Regions from separate parts of the Phormidesmis sp. 146-12 genome, predicted to be linked through region 2. Evidence: predicted binding sites of a transcription regulator. Region 2 holds the regulator's gene; each other region holds the start of a gene.
What was found. The regulator NtcA, encoded in region 2, controls nitrogen genes in cyanobacteria. The targets are predictions, from matches to a motif close to TTTGTANNNNNNNNTACAAA.
Positions count from the first base shown of each region.

Region 1 (5,359 bases), on a different contig from region 2:
AAAGCGTCTGTCACGATCGTGGGCACCCGGTCTCAACTTCAAAAAACCTACGATCGCCTTCATTCTGTTTGTTTGCTGGCGCATCCTGATCGCTTAAATGTGTTGGAGGTGCCGCTAACAGCAGAATTAGAGTCGCAAATTATCCCAGGCGAGGGTAACGCGGCCAGTGGCGAAGCGAGCTTTCAATATTTAGAAACGGCGATCACTCAAACCTTGGCAGGCAACTTTGAGGGAATTGTCACCGCGCCGATCGCCAAATCTGCCTGGAAAGCGGCCGGACACTTTTACCCAGGGCAAACCGAACTGCTGGCAGAGCGGGCAGGCGTGACTCGATTTGGCATGTTGTTTGTCGCTCGATCGCCTCACACTGGTTGGACGTTGAGAACCCTGTTAGCGACGACTCACATTCCTCTACGCCAGGTGGCCGACGCACTGACTCCAGACTTGTTGACCCTCAAACTAGAATTGCTGATCGACTGCTTGCAGCGAGATTTTGGCCTCAACCGTCCAAAGATCGCGATCGCGGGCCTAAATCCGCACAGTGGAGAACAGGGACAACTCGGTCGCGAAGAACAGGATTGGATGGTAACGTGGTTAGAAGAAATGTGTGTTCGCTTTCCCAACACTCAGCTAGATGGCTTAATTCCGCCGGATACGCTCTGGGTGAAGCCGGGACAATGTTGGTATGGCAGTCAGGGAATGGCTCACGATGGCTACTTGGCGCTCTACCATGACCAGGGTTTGATTCCGGTGAAGCTGATGGCATTTGATCGAGCCGTAAATACGTCGATCGGGCTGCCCTTTATTCGGACTTCTCCTGACCACGGAACGGCCTTCGACATCGCAGGGCGAGGAGTTGCAGAGGCGACTAGTTTGAAAGCGGCGATCGATCTAGCGATCGAACTATCAGAACATCAACTTGCGGCCTCATCGGTTTGCTAGACAAACTTGCACTATTACAAACTTTTACAATGTGATCCAGACCACAAACCTGACTCACTTTGAATTTTGGGGCGAACCAGGAATGGAAACAATGTCAAGCCTTGCTGACAAAAGCAACACTTCTTAATATAATTCCTAAAGAAGTAGCCTGAAAATAGAAAACATTCAGTATATCTGACTACAAAGCTGTTTTCTTCGAGGCACGAACAAAATGCTTTTTGCAAAATCTTTTAATTCTTAACGCGCACAATTTTAAGGACTCCCAGGAGGGTGACATGATTCAGACAATCCAATACTCCCTGACCATGATTCAAGACGAAGTACGTCAACTGGTCGAAAAGGGAGTGGTGAATCGTCAGCAACCGATTTATACACTCTGCAAGCATATTCCTGCCCGCGAATGGGTCTGCATTGAGTGTGAGCTAGAAAAGTGTGATTTTTTGCTGCGCGATCGCATTGGTGACTTGATGGGCAGCGAGCTTTGGGATAACGATTAAACGGGCTGTGTGGGGAAGTTTTCAGTTCTGAGTTTTGCAGCCACATCGATCCAAAGCTCTGAAACAGGCTCAAAGCTTGCCCACAAACACTCGCTCTGCTGGCCCGGTCATGTAGAGGCGGTCATTGACTGCCCATTCGATGTCTAAGCATCCACCGGGCAGTTCGATTGTTACTCGGCGATCGCAGCGTTTGTTAAGCACTCCAGCAACCAGGGACGCACAAGCACCTGTGCCACAGGCCAGCGTGATTCCAGCGCCTCTTTCCCACACGCGCATCTTAAGATAGTCCGATCGCACCACTTTAATAAATTCAGTGTTTGTCCGTTGTGGAAACGCTGGATGATGCTCAAATTTTGGGCCAATTTGCTCTAAAGGAATTTCTGCTACATCGTCTACAAAAGTGATGCAGTGCGGATTGCCCATGCTCACACAGGTAATGCGCCAAGTTTGACCTGCGACTTCTAAGGGTTGATCGATTGCAGTTTGGTCAGGGGCGACGATCGTGGTGGGAATTTCCGCGGCCAAAAGATGAGGCACTCCCATATCCACGGTCACTTGACCGTTGGCTTCTAGCTTGGGTGTCATCACGCCTGCCAGCGTCTGAATGCGATATTCTGCGCGGGCGGTTCCGTGATCTGAGGTTTCCAAATCTGCTAAAAATCGGCCCAGACAGCGAATTCCATTGCCGCACATTTCTGGTTCTGAGCCGTCAGAGTTAAAAATTCTCATGCTGTAATCGGTGCCATCCTGCCCCGGAAGCGCGAAAATCACGCCGTCTGCTCCGATTCCGAAGTGGCGATCGCATATCTCAATCGCCTGTTTTGGAGTCAAGCAAGGCTCTGATGAACTGCGATTATCAATCAGAATAAAGTCATTCCCCAAACCGTGATACTTAGTGAATTCAACATTCATGATTCGCGACTCCGAAGGATGTGTAGAGTTGAGATTGCGGAACTATAGAAAAAGTTTTGAGATCCAAATTTTGAATCTGCGGCTGCAAGCTGCTTCAATTCAAAACTCACGACTCTAAGCTGTTTGCCATTTGCCAGAGGAAGAAAACATGTCTACTGAACTAGAAACCGGGCTACCCAGCATTCGTCAGGTGCAGACGATCATCCGTGAGGAAAAAGAAGTCGAGATGAAACTCGTTACGGGCGATCTGCTCACCGGAAAAGTTCGCTGGCAAGACCCACATTGTATCTGTGTGCTGGATCAATACGATCAGCCGATTATCGTTTGGCGGCAGGCGATCGTGTATGTCAAACCCAAGCTCTGAATCCTGCTCACCTCTGTACAGCGCAAAGCGTCAAGACTCCACCTGCTTTTCTAGAAGCCCGCCATTGGTTTCAGCCCCCATCTCTGAGAGTAGGGAAGGTTGTAGTTTGGGCGCGATCGCCTCTCTTGCCTGAATCAGCGCATGAAAACTGCCGCACAAGAGAAGTCGATCGCCCTCTTGCAACGCCACCTCATCTTCTGGGGATCGCAAAAACTTGCCTTCTCGCCGCACTGCCTGAATACGAATGCCGTACTGTTGTAGCGGATCAATTTGGGCGATCGTTTTGCCCACCATCATGCTGTCTCCGGGCATCTGAATCCATTGGCAAGAGGCATTGGGCGCAGGAACGGCCGCTTCCCCTTTGGCCAGTTCATCAAAAGCGGCGACTTCATTCGGCTCTCCAACAATCAAGACGCGATCGCCCTGTTCCAAAGTGGTCAATGAGTCAGGGTAGTCAAGTTCGGCTCCACCTGCCCGACGAATGGCCACTAGAGAAACGCCTGTGAGGTGACGGATATCGGTTTCTTCGATCGTCATCCCCAATAGCGGCGACGCTTCCGGCAATGAGTACCATTTGCTATTCATTTCGCCTGTGGCGGCTTTTAGATCGCGAGAAATTTCATAAGAAGGACGCTCTGGACGCAGTTCCAAATAGTGAGAATTACGAACTTCCTGCACGTCTTTCTGCACCGTCAACAGAGACACGCCGCTTCCGTTAAGCAGATGAGCCAACAGTTCTAAACTGGCTTCAAACTCAGGCTGTACAACTTCTCGCGCACCCAATTGATAAAGCAGTTCGATGTCTTTATCTTTGTTGGCACGGACGACAATATCTAGATCAGGAGCTACTTCTAGCGATCGCTTCAAGCAAAGGCGCGTACTCATTGGATCAGGAAGGGCGATCGCCATGCCTTTGGCCTGAGCCACGCCTGCTTTTTCCAACACATGCAGACTGGCCGCGTTGCCGTAAATGTAAGGCAGTCCCGCTTCTCGCACTTGTTGAATTCGGCTCTCAGACTGGTCGATTACCAGAACGGGATAGTTGCGATCTTGGAGCAGCCGCACAATGTTTCGCCCGATTTGTCCATAACCGCAGACCACAATATGGTTTTGAGTCGGCAGATCATCCGCAACACCCAAAGGTACGTCAGTTTGTTCGAGATAGCGCTGCATCCAGGGTAGTGACTCAGCCCAATCAAAAAGCTTTGGCACCGATCGCAACACAAAAGGAGTCAAAACCAATGTGACAGCCGTCGTTCCTAAAATCAGCAGGTAAACTCGGCGAGAAACTAGTCCCAGCGATTGACCTTCACTAGCCAGCACAAAAGAGAATTCCCCAATCTGAGCCAGCCCCAATCCTGCGATCAAAGCCGTCTTGAGCGGATAGCGAAACAGCCGAACCAGAGGCGTAATGATTATGAACTTGCCAATAAAAACCAGAGCCACCAACCCCAAAATCAGTTCCAAATTATTCCAGAGGAAGCCGGGATCGATGAGCATTCCGATCGACGCAAAAAATAGCGATGCAAAGATATCTCTTAACGGCTCGACATAGGTCAGCGTCTGGTCGGCGTATTCTGCCTCAGAAATCATCAACCCAGCGACAAAGGCCCCCATCTCGATCGAGAGTCCCAAATGCTCAGTTAGCAGGGCAATTCCCAGACAAATCGCCACCACTCCTAGCAAAAATAATTCACGACTCTCTGTTTTTGCCAGCAGCCTCAAAAGTGGAGGAATGACCCAAATGCCAGCGGCCACCGCGCCCAGCGCAAAAAGTCCTGTTTGCAGAAGGGCCCAACCGACCGCCAGACTGATTTCTTCGGCGGGTTTATCTAGCGCAGGCAGCACCGCCAACATCAGACCCAGTGCCAGATCTTGCACGACTAAAATTCCCAGCATCACCTGGCCATGAGGCGTGCCCGTTTCATTACGCTCCATCAAGCACTTGAGAACCACGGCGGTCGAAGAGAGCGACAAAATCCCTCCCAAGAAAACGCCCTGAGCCGGAGAAGCGACCCAACCCATGCCGATCGAGACTAGAGTCGTCACCACGATCGTCAGCGCAATCTGTAGCCCACCGCCGCCTAAACTGATATTTTTAACTTTTCTTAACTCTGAGAAAGAAAACTCCACTCCCAGGGCAAACAGCAGAAAGGCCACTCCAAACTGCGCCAGTGTTTCTACCTGAATCAGTTCTTTGATGAGTCCTAACCCTGTTGGGCCAACGACCATCCCTGCTAGCAAGTAGCCTAACAAAACAGGTTGTTTGAGCAGGGCAGCCAGCAAACCTCCTGCTGCGGCAGCAGCCAAAACAGAAACGAGATCGACAATCAGCCTGAAGTCTTCTTGCACGAGCGTCCTAAATATTAGAAAAAATATTACAGTCTATAAACTTTAGAATACTAAGTTTTCATAATCTAGGGAACAGGCGCACTCTCCTTTCTCTAGAGTTGTTTTATTCTGGATGAATTCTCTGGCTCGTAAAGTGAAACCATTTATGAAATTTGATGCATAATTTGCACGCGCTGTCTTCAGAATGCGTCAAGCCGTTCGCGTGAATAATTCGCGTGAATAAACTGATTGATTAGGATAAATTGTGATCGCAGTCCATTAGTCTGCCTTTCTCAAGAGTCTGCCTTTCTCA
Region 1 covers NZ_JBJPHS010000003.1:150,998-156,356, forward strand. Annotated here, with positions in the region: gene pdxA (4-hydroxythreonine-4-phosphate dehydrogenase PdxA) at 1-942, shown strand, start outside; gene ACKFKF_RS02705 (DUF4327 family protein) at 1,218-1,439, shown strand; gene dapF (diaminopimelate epimerase) at 1,509-2,351, opposite strand; gene ACKFKF_RS02715 (Hfq-related RNA-binding protein) at 2,500-2,715, shown strand; gene ACKFKF_RS02720 (cation:proton antiporter domain-containing protein) at 2,746-5,067, opposite strand.
Region 1: a site for NtcA is predicted at 1,108-1,127, ahead of ACKFKF_RS02705 (DUF4327 family protein). Genes of this name have one in related genera too.

Region 2 (5,359 bases):
AACCTTGAAGCCTTCTTTGAGGCTGTTGATTTCTTCTTCGCTGACTAGCTCATCCGTAAAGAGAATGTCGATTTGTTCGCGAACTTGCAGCGCTTCAGAGCGTGATTCTTGAGCCTTGAGTTTGAGGGTTGCCAGACTGCTAAGAACCTGAACGGCTTGATTGAGGGCATCTTCATCACTGGAAGCGATCGCGCCTTGATCTTTAATTTCGATAAAGTGCTGCGGCCCAAAGCCATCCGTTAGCTCGGTGGGCAGTTTGCCGTCATCCATTAGTTCCATCAGTTGATCCATTGCCTTCTCGCGAGCTTTGGCAGAATCCTTACCAGAGACCGTGAGAATGACTTCGGGACTTTGAGCAAGCGTGTATTGAACCATAAAAAGTAGGAGGTAAGGAGTATGGATGTTCTTTTTTCATCCTTCTACATCCTATATGCTGAGAAGCGATGCGATTTCCTGATTTCCGGCTTTTTGGTTTTTCAGGCTTGACATCTCTATGAGTATCTGCAATAGTAGAACTTGTCCGAATTTTGCGGGTATAGCTCAGTGGTAGAGCGTCACCTTGCCAAGGTGAATGTCGCGCGTTCGAATCGCGTTACCCGCTTTTTAATTAAAAATTTTTTAATCCCAGATTGATGAATTCTCAATGCAAGAGTTGAATGTCTTCGACTAAAAGGCAGCACCCTAAAAGTCTCTAGAGCTTTCGGTAAATTAAGCTCCTTGACGCTGGGTAATACCGCTCTTCAACACGGTCATCGTTCTGAAATCTTCAACTCACAACGTACTTTTTGACAAGCTTATTACTGAATTGATCTTTGAATCGATCTATTGATTAATCTATTGACTTCCAGCCTGATTAAAATGGGTAACAGATCTTAAAAATCTTCAGATGAACGACGAATTTAAGCTCAAACCTTAAGCAATTGTTAGAGACTTAGCTCAATTCCTGCAAAAATTCAACTACCTGGCAGAATAGTGTAGTATCGAGCACAAAAACTGCTTGAAGAGTAAGTTTAAGTGTTCTAAAGTCATCAATCTCTTACAGATCATCTGACAGCTAAGTAAAAACTGTTGCCAGGTCAATCAAGAGAGTTTAGGAGCACGAGTTCGACAAGGAACATGGTAGTGACCAAAGAGCGACCACTTGCAGCATTATTTCGCCAGATTGGGGGCGGTGCCTTTCCACCTGTCGTTGAGACGTTTGAGCGAGGCAAAACGATCTTCTTTCCAGGCGACCCCGCAGAACGAGTTTATTTTTTAGTCAAAGGTGCCGTCAAGCTTTCGAGAGTCTATGAGGCGGGTGAGGAGATTACGGTTGCCTTACTGCGAGAAAACAGCGTGTTTGGGGTGCTGTCATTGATCACCGGGCAACGCGCCGATCGCTTTTATCATGCGGTTGCATTCACATCAGTTGAGTTGCTGTCTGTTCAAATTGAGCAGGTTGAAAAAGCACTCAAAGACAACCCTGAACTCTGTCTGCTGATGCTGCGAGGGCTGTCGTCTCGAATTCTACAAACCGAAATGATGATCGAAACGTTGGCGCATCGAGATATGGGGTCGCGTCTGGTGAGTTTCTTGCTGATTCTCTGTCGCGATTTTGGACTGCCCAGTCAAGAAGGGATCACGATCGACCTCAAGCTGTCTCATCAAGCCATTGCAGAAGCGATCGGCTCAACGCGGGTGACCGTGACTCGTCTGCTGGGAGACTTGCGACAGGACAAAATGATCTCTATTCACAAAAAGAAGATCACCGTCCACAATCCAGTCACCTTGAGTCAGCAGTTTACCTGATCGCTAGCCAGTCGGCGAAGCCTGAAGGCGTACAAATTTCAGGCTTCACACCTCGCCTATTACCAATCGTCTTCTCTAAATAGAAATTGACCTTCTGAATTGAGGTAGGGTGACTTCCAGCGGGTCAATTCTTTATCAGGGCAGATGTCTAGTCCTTCTCCCACGCCGTAGGGGTGCATTCCGCAGACTAGCACGTTGCCGTTGTAGGCTTGCCCATGATAGTGACGACAGCCGACACAGATGGGGTGTTGGTTGAGCAGCGGTTCTACAGTTTGCATCATCGGTTGGGCAGCTTCTCCGACCATGCCTTCAAACCCAAAATAGGCTTCTAAAACGGGGTTGACTAGCTCATTAATGTATTGGTCAATCTCATCTGTAAAGGTATTTTGTGCCTGTGCCGAAAGCTCGTCAGAAAGCTCTACAAACACGTTGACCACTTCTGTCACTTCTCTCGACACTTCAACAAAGAAGCCTTCGATGTGATCCGCGATCGTTTCTAACAGTTCAGAAAAATCTTTTTGCCACTCTTCCATAAGGTTCTCACCGGGGTTGCGTTCCAAAAGGGATGGATGATTGAGCGTTGATTCCCTTGTGTGAGGCTGCGCTAGATGGCTAAAGATTCCTACCATCAAAGGGTTCTATCCAAGGGAATAGCTTCGCTATCATAGCGCAAACTTTTATGGTTCAATCCGGTCAAAAAGAAGGCGATCGCTTTCTGATTTTGCGATTCTCACTAGCCCAAACGCATTGAGAAGATTCAGTGATTTCAGAAGATTTGCAAAAGACTATAAATCAAAAAGTTTCTTCATATGTTCACAACAATTATGCAACAGATTACGCGACAGAAATGCTGCTATCGCTAGAGGCATTGAGTTAGCTCTCTTGATTAGACTGAGCCTGATTCTAAATTGGGAGACGCTCGTTGTGAACAATTCGATCGTGATGATTTTACTCTTGGGGCTGCTGCTGATGATGCTGATTGCTCCTTTTTCAGCGCTATCTCTGGTGATGCTGGTAGTGTTGGTTTCAGCGATCGGCTGGACAGGTTGGCAGCTAATCCGGACGTTGGTCAAAGGAGACGCTTAACTCAAAACAAAAAGCAGGGATCAATGGGTTTTCTGTGGCTTTAAAGTATGAATAGGTCGAGAGTCTCGATCGCCTGATGCTTTTGTTAGATGACATCTGCAAAATTTTCTTGCAATTAGGGGACGGCTCAAGATCTAAAATGCTTTTTCTACCTACCCGTTATTTTGAGCTAAACCCATGAAGTCTTACCTGGCTGCTGCAATTCAAATGAACAGTCTGCCCGATTTACACAAGAATCTGGCGCAGGCAGAAGAACTAATCGATCTCGCGGTGCGTCGAGGAGCGGAACTGGTTGGGTTGCCAGAAAACTTTTCTTTTTTGGGAGACGAGCAGGCAAAACTAGCCCAGTCTGAGGAAATTGCTCAAGAGAGCGAAAAGTTTCTCAAAACAATGGCGCAGCGTTTTCAAGTCACGATTTTGGGCGGCGGTTACCCTGTCCCGGTTGGCAACGGTAAAGTCTACAACACCGCTTTGCTGGTCGCCCCCAATGGTCAGGAAATCGCTCGCTATGAAAAAGTACATCTTTTTGATGTCAATTTGCCCGACGGCAACACGTATCGCGAGTCGTCGATGGTCGTTGCTGGCTTGAGAATGCCGCCCGTCTACCCGACCAAAGAGCTAGGCAACCTGGGGCTGTCAGTCTGCTATGACGTGCGATTTCCAGAAATATATCGTCAACTATCACAGATGGGAGCAGAGGTGTTGTTTGTCCCCGCAGCGTTTACGGCACACACGGGCAAAGATCACTGGCAGGTTTTGCTACAGGCGAGAGCGATCGAGAATACCTGTTATGTGATTGCCCCCGCTCAAACCGGACGACACAATACGCTGCGTCAATCCCACGGTCACGCCATGATTGTTGACCCCTGGGGCGTGATTTTGGCAGATGCAGGCGACACACCAGGAGTAGCGATCGCGGCGATCGAACCCGCCCGTCTCGAACAAGTCCGCCGCCAAATGCCCTCTCTCCAACACCGAGTCTTTGTCTAGAGCGATGAAGGCTTTTGACTGAGTTCTGACTGAGTTTTGAATTTCTCGCTCACTCCTCACTCCTCACCCCTCACTCCCCACTCCCCACTCCACAATGTAAAGAAGCTTGTACCATTGGAAGGGACGATTTTGAGTGAACCATGATCGATCCCTTCGCCTGGATAACGGCTTCTATTTACGATTCTGTTTTTGTCATCCCTCCGATTTTGGCGACTGCCGCCGAGACTGAAAATCCTTCTCTCGTGCTGGCAGGCGTGCTGTTGAGTTTGGTCGCTGTCTATCTAGCCAGCAAACTTGGGGGAGAAATTTGCGCCCGCATTGATCTGCCTCCGGTGTTGGGAGAGTTGGTCGGAGGAGTCGCGATCGGGGTTTCTGCCCTCCATCTTTTAGTGTTTTCAACCGGAGGAAGCGACGCGAGTGGATCTCTGATCATGCAAATGCTTCAGATGTCGGCTCACGTCAGTCCTGCTGAGTTAAATGCTACCTTTGCTGCCCAGAGTGAAGTAATTTCGGTGTTGGCAGAGATTGGCGTTGTGATTTTGCTGTTTGAGATTGGGCTAGAGTCAGATCTCAAAGAATTGCTGAGAGTGGGCCCACAGGCGGCGATCGTGGCCTGCGTTGGGGTGGCGCTGCCGTTTGCAATGGGGACAGCGGGATTGATGACGATTTTTGCGGTTCCAGCAGTTCCAGCGATTTTTGCGGGGGCGGCTCTGACGGCGACCAGCATTGGCATTACAGCGAGAGTCTTGTCTGAGCTTCAGCGGCTCAGTTCTAAAGAAGGTCAAATCATTGTTGGGGCGGCTGTCTTAGACGATGTGCTGGGGATTATTGTGCTGGCGGTGGTTGCAGGATTAGCTAAAACAGGCGAAGTGCAGGTAGGCAACATTGTCTATCTGATCATCAGTGCAGCAGTCTTTTTGGTCGGGAGTCTCTGGCTGGGACTGTTGCTCAATCCGTTTTTGATCTCGCTGATTAACGAATTGAGAACTCGCGGACAGTTGTTAATTGTCTCCCTGGTTTTTGCGTTTTTGCTGTCTTACATTGCAGTCGTGATTCAGCTTGAGGCGATTTTGGGTGCGTTTGCGGCGGGGCTAATTTTAGCCGACACCGAGAAGCGCAAAGAACTGAGAGAACAGGTCGAACCGATCGCCGATATGTTGGTGCCAATCTTCTTTGTTGTCGTCGGTGCCCGCACAGATGTGAGCGTCTTGAATCCGTTTGTCGCCAGCAATCGGGAAGGCTTGATCATGGCGACCTTTCTCATCATCGTGGCGATCGCAGGCAAGGTCGTGACGGGCTTTACGCTGTGGGGTCAGCCAGACTTAAACAAACTGGCGATCGGCGTGGGGATGATTCCGCGAGGCGAAGTGGGGCTAGTGTTTGCGGCGATTGGGGCGACTAGCGGCGTGTTGTCGGAGTCATTGCAGGCGGCGATCGTGGTCATGGTGATTTTCACCACATTTATTGCACCTCCCCTGCTGCGCGTCGTGTTTTC
Region 2 covers NZ_JBJPHS010000112.1:3,685-9,043, reverse strand. Annotated here, with positions in the region: gene ACKFKF_RS28995 (hypothetical protein) at 1-375, opposite strand, end outside; tRNA gene ACKFKF_RS28990 (tRNA-Gly) at 530-601, shown strand; gene ntcA (global nitrogen regulator NtcA) at 1,117-1,788, shown strand; gene ACKFKF_RS28980 (hypothetical protein) at 1,848-2,321, opposite strand; gene ACKFKF_RS28975 (hypothetical protein) at 2,713-2,874, shown strand; gene ACKFKF_RS28970 (carbon-nitrogen hydrolase family protein) at 3,052-3,864, shown strand; gene ACKFKF_RS28965 (cation:proton antiporter) at 4,005-5,359, shown strand, end outside.

Region 3 (5,359 bases), on a different contig from region 2:
TTTACACCATTTCACAGTTATTAAAAGGCGCGATTTTTGAATGCTTGATGATCAGAAGGCACTCAACGATCGCTTCAGTGACTAACTGCAAAAACTCATAACGACTCGATCGACTCGATCATCACTTTTGGTTGTGAAGGGGTGTGAAAGCTTCTTGTGCAAATCCACTGATTCGTTTAGGAATAATTTAGCCATGTTGTATGAATTCGTAGGCGTTAAACCGGGCACACGGAATCACAGAGGTTGCTTTGTTCAACAAGCTTCGGGGTATCAGCTAAGAGAGATAGATCAGGCAGGGTGGGCGATTATCTGTGTGAGTGATGCGGTCTGTCACTATGTCGATCCAGAAAATCTGCAACGATCGCACCACAAAGGATTACCTAAATTTGAGGAACTGTAAATTCTGATTTGCAATGTTGATTCGATCGTTGATAAGGCTGTCCTGAATCCCAGAGGCAGCCCTATTTTTTGATAAAATGTTTTGATAAGGTATGAAGTGTAGATCAATTCTTACCGATGCGTTTAACAACTTTAGGTTAACAACTTTATATGAAAGAGCAGTTTTTGAAGTGGCTTAACTTCATTTTGATGCTGGATTTATTTCTGGTGCTTTTTAGCTTCTTTTGGCTGGCGGCGGCTGTGATTGGTCGAGGGGCTAAAATTCCGCTGGGGTTAGATCTTTGGTACAAACTTTGGGAGCCTGTTTTTACGCCCGCGATCGGCATTCTCATGGCAGGTGCGCTGATCAGTGGTGCGACAAGTTGGCTAACAAAACGGCTCAGTCAGTAGGGTTGAGAAGATGGCAACGGACTTAGGAGCAAATGGATCTTCAAATCCACTGATATCCGTCGCCACCTTTCTATCAAGTCCAATCGCTTTGAGTTATCCGCGATCGCGCCTCAAAATGCTCATCACTTCTCCTGGTTTAGGCGCGGGTAATAGGGGACTCCAATCATTCACTTCGGCAAACCCAAGGCTGTATAGCGTGTGAATCGTTTCGGTAACCCCTGCTGGAAAGCCAATGATCAAAATTTTCAGCTTTTCGTAGTCGGTGGGCGGCTCGTCGTCAGACAGAAAATCACGCAGATTGTCAGACATTTGGGGGTTCTCCTAAATTTTGGGATGCAGGAAGGCCCAAAAACCTAGCCATCCCACAAGCAGGACAAAGCAGGATGACTAGGAGGAATGCTATGATTCTCCATTAGCCTCCACGCTGGGTCTCAGTCAGCTTGGGGGTCAGCCGTTCATTGCTGGGTGGAATCAGCTTTGAGCGGCGACGGCTAGAATTTTTGGGTATCCGATTGCCGAACACTTCACGCAAGGCAACTTAACCAGAGAGCGTACAAGAATTTCTCTGTAAAAGTCAAGTACTTTTTGCAGTGATTGAGGCGGTGGTGACTTCGCTCCGTTTTGGCCAATCCTTTGTCAATTAATAGTCTGAGCCAATTTAGTGATCAATGAATTAATCTCATCACCTCGATCGCAACCTCTGGAAAAGATAATGGATGAATGGTTCCACTGGTCAGCGTGACTTCAGATTGATAATCCCCGTTAATGGGATCTCGATAGATGATCAACCCCATTGTTCTAAGATTAATCACCCAGTATTCACAAATTCCCGCCGCCGCATAAGTTCTACGCTTGATGTCTGTATCTTTCTGTAAGCTAGAGTTTGCATATTCAATTACCCAGAAGATGTTCTCTGGGTAGGGATGATGCTCAGTTTTGTAGACCTGCTCTAGAGGTTGAACGATCGCTAAATCTGGCTCAGGCTCAGAACAATTAGGCAACGTGATTGGGTGCCCTACACGCACGATCGCTCGTTCCCCTAGTAGCCTTTGCAAATACCTTGATGAACTGTCGCTCAAGCCAGCGTGGGGAACTCCTTCGGGGGACATCTCTATCAATTCTCCATTCAATAATTCAATAGGCTGATCATCAAATATGCCAGCCTCGATCGCCTGGTGATAGCGATCGATTGTCCATTTATAAGTTGCGATGGTCATTGGCAATTCTCCAGGACTTGTTGAGTAAAGGAACCACTCAAAACTTTATTTTAGAATGGCTTCTAGTGCTGGCTTGAGGGTTGGATATTGATATTCAAATCCGCTGGATAGGGTTCGTTTGGGCAAGACTTCCTGACCTTCTAGCACCACTTTTGCGCCGTCTCCTAACATCGCCTCTAATGCAAAACCAGGGACAGGCAGCCAGGAAGGACGATTCATCACTTCACCGATCGTATTCGTCAGGTCAACCATACGGACGGGATTGGGAGCCGTTGCGTTAAAAGTGCCTTCCATGTCCGATCGCGTCAGTGCCCGCACAATCAAACTCACTACATCGTCTCGGTGAATCCACGAAAACCACTGCTTACCACTGCCGATCGGGCCACCCGCAAACAACTTAAAGGCTGGTAACATCTTACCTAACGCGCCTCCATCTCCCAACACAACGCCCAATCGCAGAATGACCAATCGAGTTCCAATTTCCTTAACCTTGCTGGCTTCGGCTTCCCAGATTTGGCAGATCTCCGCTAAGAAATCGTCTCCCGCAGAACTTGTTTCGTCAAAGGTGGCCGTTTCACTGGTGCCGTAGAAGCCGATCGCTGATGCATTCACCAAGACAGAAGGCTTGTGATCGACTTTGGCAATGGCTTCGACGATCTTTTGGGTAGTGATTTTGCGACTGTCGATCAGCGCTTGTTTGCGTTCGGGTGTCCAGCGGGATTCGGCGATCGCTTCTCCTGCCAGATTAACTACACCATCGCAGCCGTAAAAGACATTTTGCCAATCGCCCGACTCAGTTGGACTGTAGGCAACGATTTCGAGACTCGACGACTGAGGAAAAGCAGCCTTAGCAGGATTGCGCGTCAACACAACGACCTGATGCCCTTCAGCCAAAAGCCGCTCTACCAAACGACTGCCCACAAATCCCGTTGCCCCTGTAATTACGACTTTCATTGAGTGTCTCCGTGTGCTCTAAAGTTTTTTTAGAAAATTAAATAGAGAAAGGAATTCTGAGAACCCCTCCACAAAACTTAGAATTCAGTATACAAGCGTCCTCTACTCAACCGTCCTGACTCACCAGAGAACTGCTGTAACTTGATCAAAGCAGAAGATCAACAGAAGATCAAAAAAGCCCAAAATAAAAGAGGCACAAACCTTTTAGCCTGTACCTCTGCGTGAATCCTAAATAGGAGCAGAATTGAATGATGATTGAAGCACTACTTGAGATAGCTGGCTTCTGCTTCTAGCAGTCGAAGAAGGTTGGTGTCACCGCTGGCTCTGGCAGCTTCGATGCGGCGTTGCAGGTTTTTCTGAAGGTTTTCACGATGGACGCTGGCAGTTTGCGCGGCGTTTTGATTACGATTTCTGTTCATGTTAAACGTTCCTAGAGTGTCACCTGTTAGCTTTCGCTTACTCTAATGGTAGCAGCTAGTAGAATAATCCGTAGCTTATGCTACCAAAGTTAACATTAAAAACATAAATATTACTGAACCTACTGATAAATGATCCTGACCCTTCTAACTGATTTTGGACTGAGTGATGCGTATGTAGCGGTGATGAAAGGGACGATCGCTCACGTCAATCCTCATCTACAAGTGATCGATATTACCCATCAGATTCCGCCTCAATCCGTAGCGATGGCGCGATTTCAACTCATGAATGCCTATCCTTACTTCCCTGATGGAACGGTGCATGTAGCTGTCGTTGATCCGGGGGTGGGCAGTGCGAGACGAGCGATCGCCGTTCAGCTTGGGTCTGGTTTTTTGGTCAGTCCTGACAATGGGTTGGTGAGTGGCGTGTTGAGCCACTGGAAAGCGATCTCTTCGAGTTACCCGCAAGGGGTCGCCGCCGTTGAGTTGACAAATCCCAATTATTGGCGCGTTTTGGCTCCGAGTCAGACTTTTCACGGACGCGATATTTTTGCCCCGGTTGGCGCACATTTGGCGAGTGGCGTACCGTTGAGGGAATTGGGACGAGCGATCGAGTTGGATACGATCGTGCAGTTTCCCATTGCTAATCCCATTCGGACAGATCACACAATTGAAGGATCGATTCAAGCGATCGACCATTTTGGCAATCTGATTACGAATATTCCGGGGACAGAAGTGGAGGGAAGGGACTGGAGCGTGACGATCGCTCATATAACTTATCCAAGCAAAACGACCTATGCAGACAGTGAACCTGGAGAAGTTTTGGCATTAATTGGCAGTCACAACTGGATCGAAATCGCCACCAACCAAGGAAATGCTCAAAGGCAACTGGGACTGAACTGGGGCGACCCCTTGCGGGTAACTCGAAGCGACCCCTTGCGGGTAACTCGAAGAGATCGTATTTCAGTGCAAATTCAGTAGTAATGCTTTGTTAACGCGAATTCGACGGAATCTTTTGCTGCGGTCGTCAATTTGGGCAGCCCCCTCAATTCCCCACAAGTGAGGGACTTTGATTTGAAAATCTTGCTCTAAAGCTCCCCAGAATTGGGGGGTTGGGGGGCAGAAGACGTGAACAACGAAGCAAAAAAACTTTATCGAATTCGCGTTTTGTTAATATCGTCCGATGAAGTTGCAATTAGATCTATACAAGACTATGAAGCCAGAATTGTGGATACCGATCGTATCAGGGCTAATTACAGTATTGGCTTCTTTCTTTGTCGCCCTCTATCAAGCACGGACAGAATTTCGTAAGCTAAGTAGACAATTAGAGCAGAAATATACAACTTCTTTGTTTGACAAACGACTAGAAGGATATCCTATTCTCTTTAAAGCCTTGAATGATCTAAACAATGTGATTGAGTATGGCGCTCCAAACAATCAACAGCTAATTGAATTTCAGAAGCAGTATGACAGTTGGCTTTCTGATCATGCAATTTTTCTAACGCGATCGACCGCCAAAATCGTCTGGGGTTATCATCATTACTTGATCGATTTGCTAGAGCAGCATCGGGACAGTTCTTTACCTCAAGAGCGATGGGCTGAGATTAGAAATGTGCAGATTGTGATTGGTAAGTTTTTGCGAGCAGAGATTGGGGTGTTTGACACGATCGCAGCAGGCAGCCCCGAACTCGACAAGCCTTACGTCAAAGCAATTATCGACAAGTTGCATCAAAGCTCAAAGAAAACTCGCAGTCGATTTGGTTATTGAGGAGTCACCTTCGCGCCGGCCCCTGCGGGTAACTCGAAGCGACCCCTTGCGGGTAACTCGAAGAGATCGACTTAACCAACGGTTCAAACACAGGCAATAAATCAGATCGGCTGACGACTAATGTAGGAAACGATCGCTGCCGATAATTTTGTCCCACGGTTAATGGAAAAATAGGTTCAGATTCTAAAGGGTGCCAGATTGCGCCTGCGGCCTGA
Region 3 covers NZ_JBJPHS010000017.1:75,321-80,679, reverse strand. Annotated here, with positions in the region: gene ACKFKF_RS10290 (hypothetical protein) at 194-400, shown strand; gene ACKFKF_RS10285 (hypothetical protein) at 550-789, shown strand; gene ACKFKF_RS10280 (hypothetical protein) at 883-1,098, opposite strand; gene ACKFKF_RS10275 (Uma2 family endonuclease) at 1,455-2,006, opposite strand; gene thyD (thylakoid membrane protein ThyD) at 2,052-2,960, opposite strand; gene pirA (arginine synthesis PII-interacting regulator PirA) at 3,224-3,379, opposite strand; gene ACKFKF_RS10260 (SAM hydrolase/SAM-dependent halogenase family protein) at 3,509-4,357, shown strand; gene ACKFKF_RS10255 (hypothetical protein) at 4,590-5,144, shown strand; gene ACKFKF_RS10250 (inositol monophosphatase family protein) at 5,149-5,359, opposite strand, start outside.
Region 3: a site for NtcA is predicted at 3,447-3,466, ahead of ACKFKF_RS10260 (SAM hydrolase/SAM-dependent halogenase family protein). Genes of this name have one in related genera too.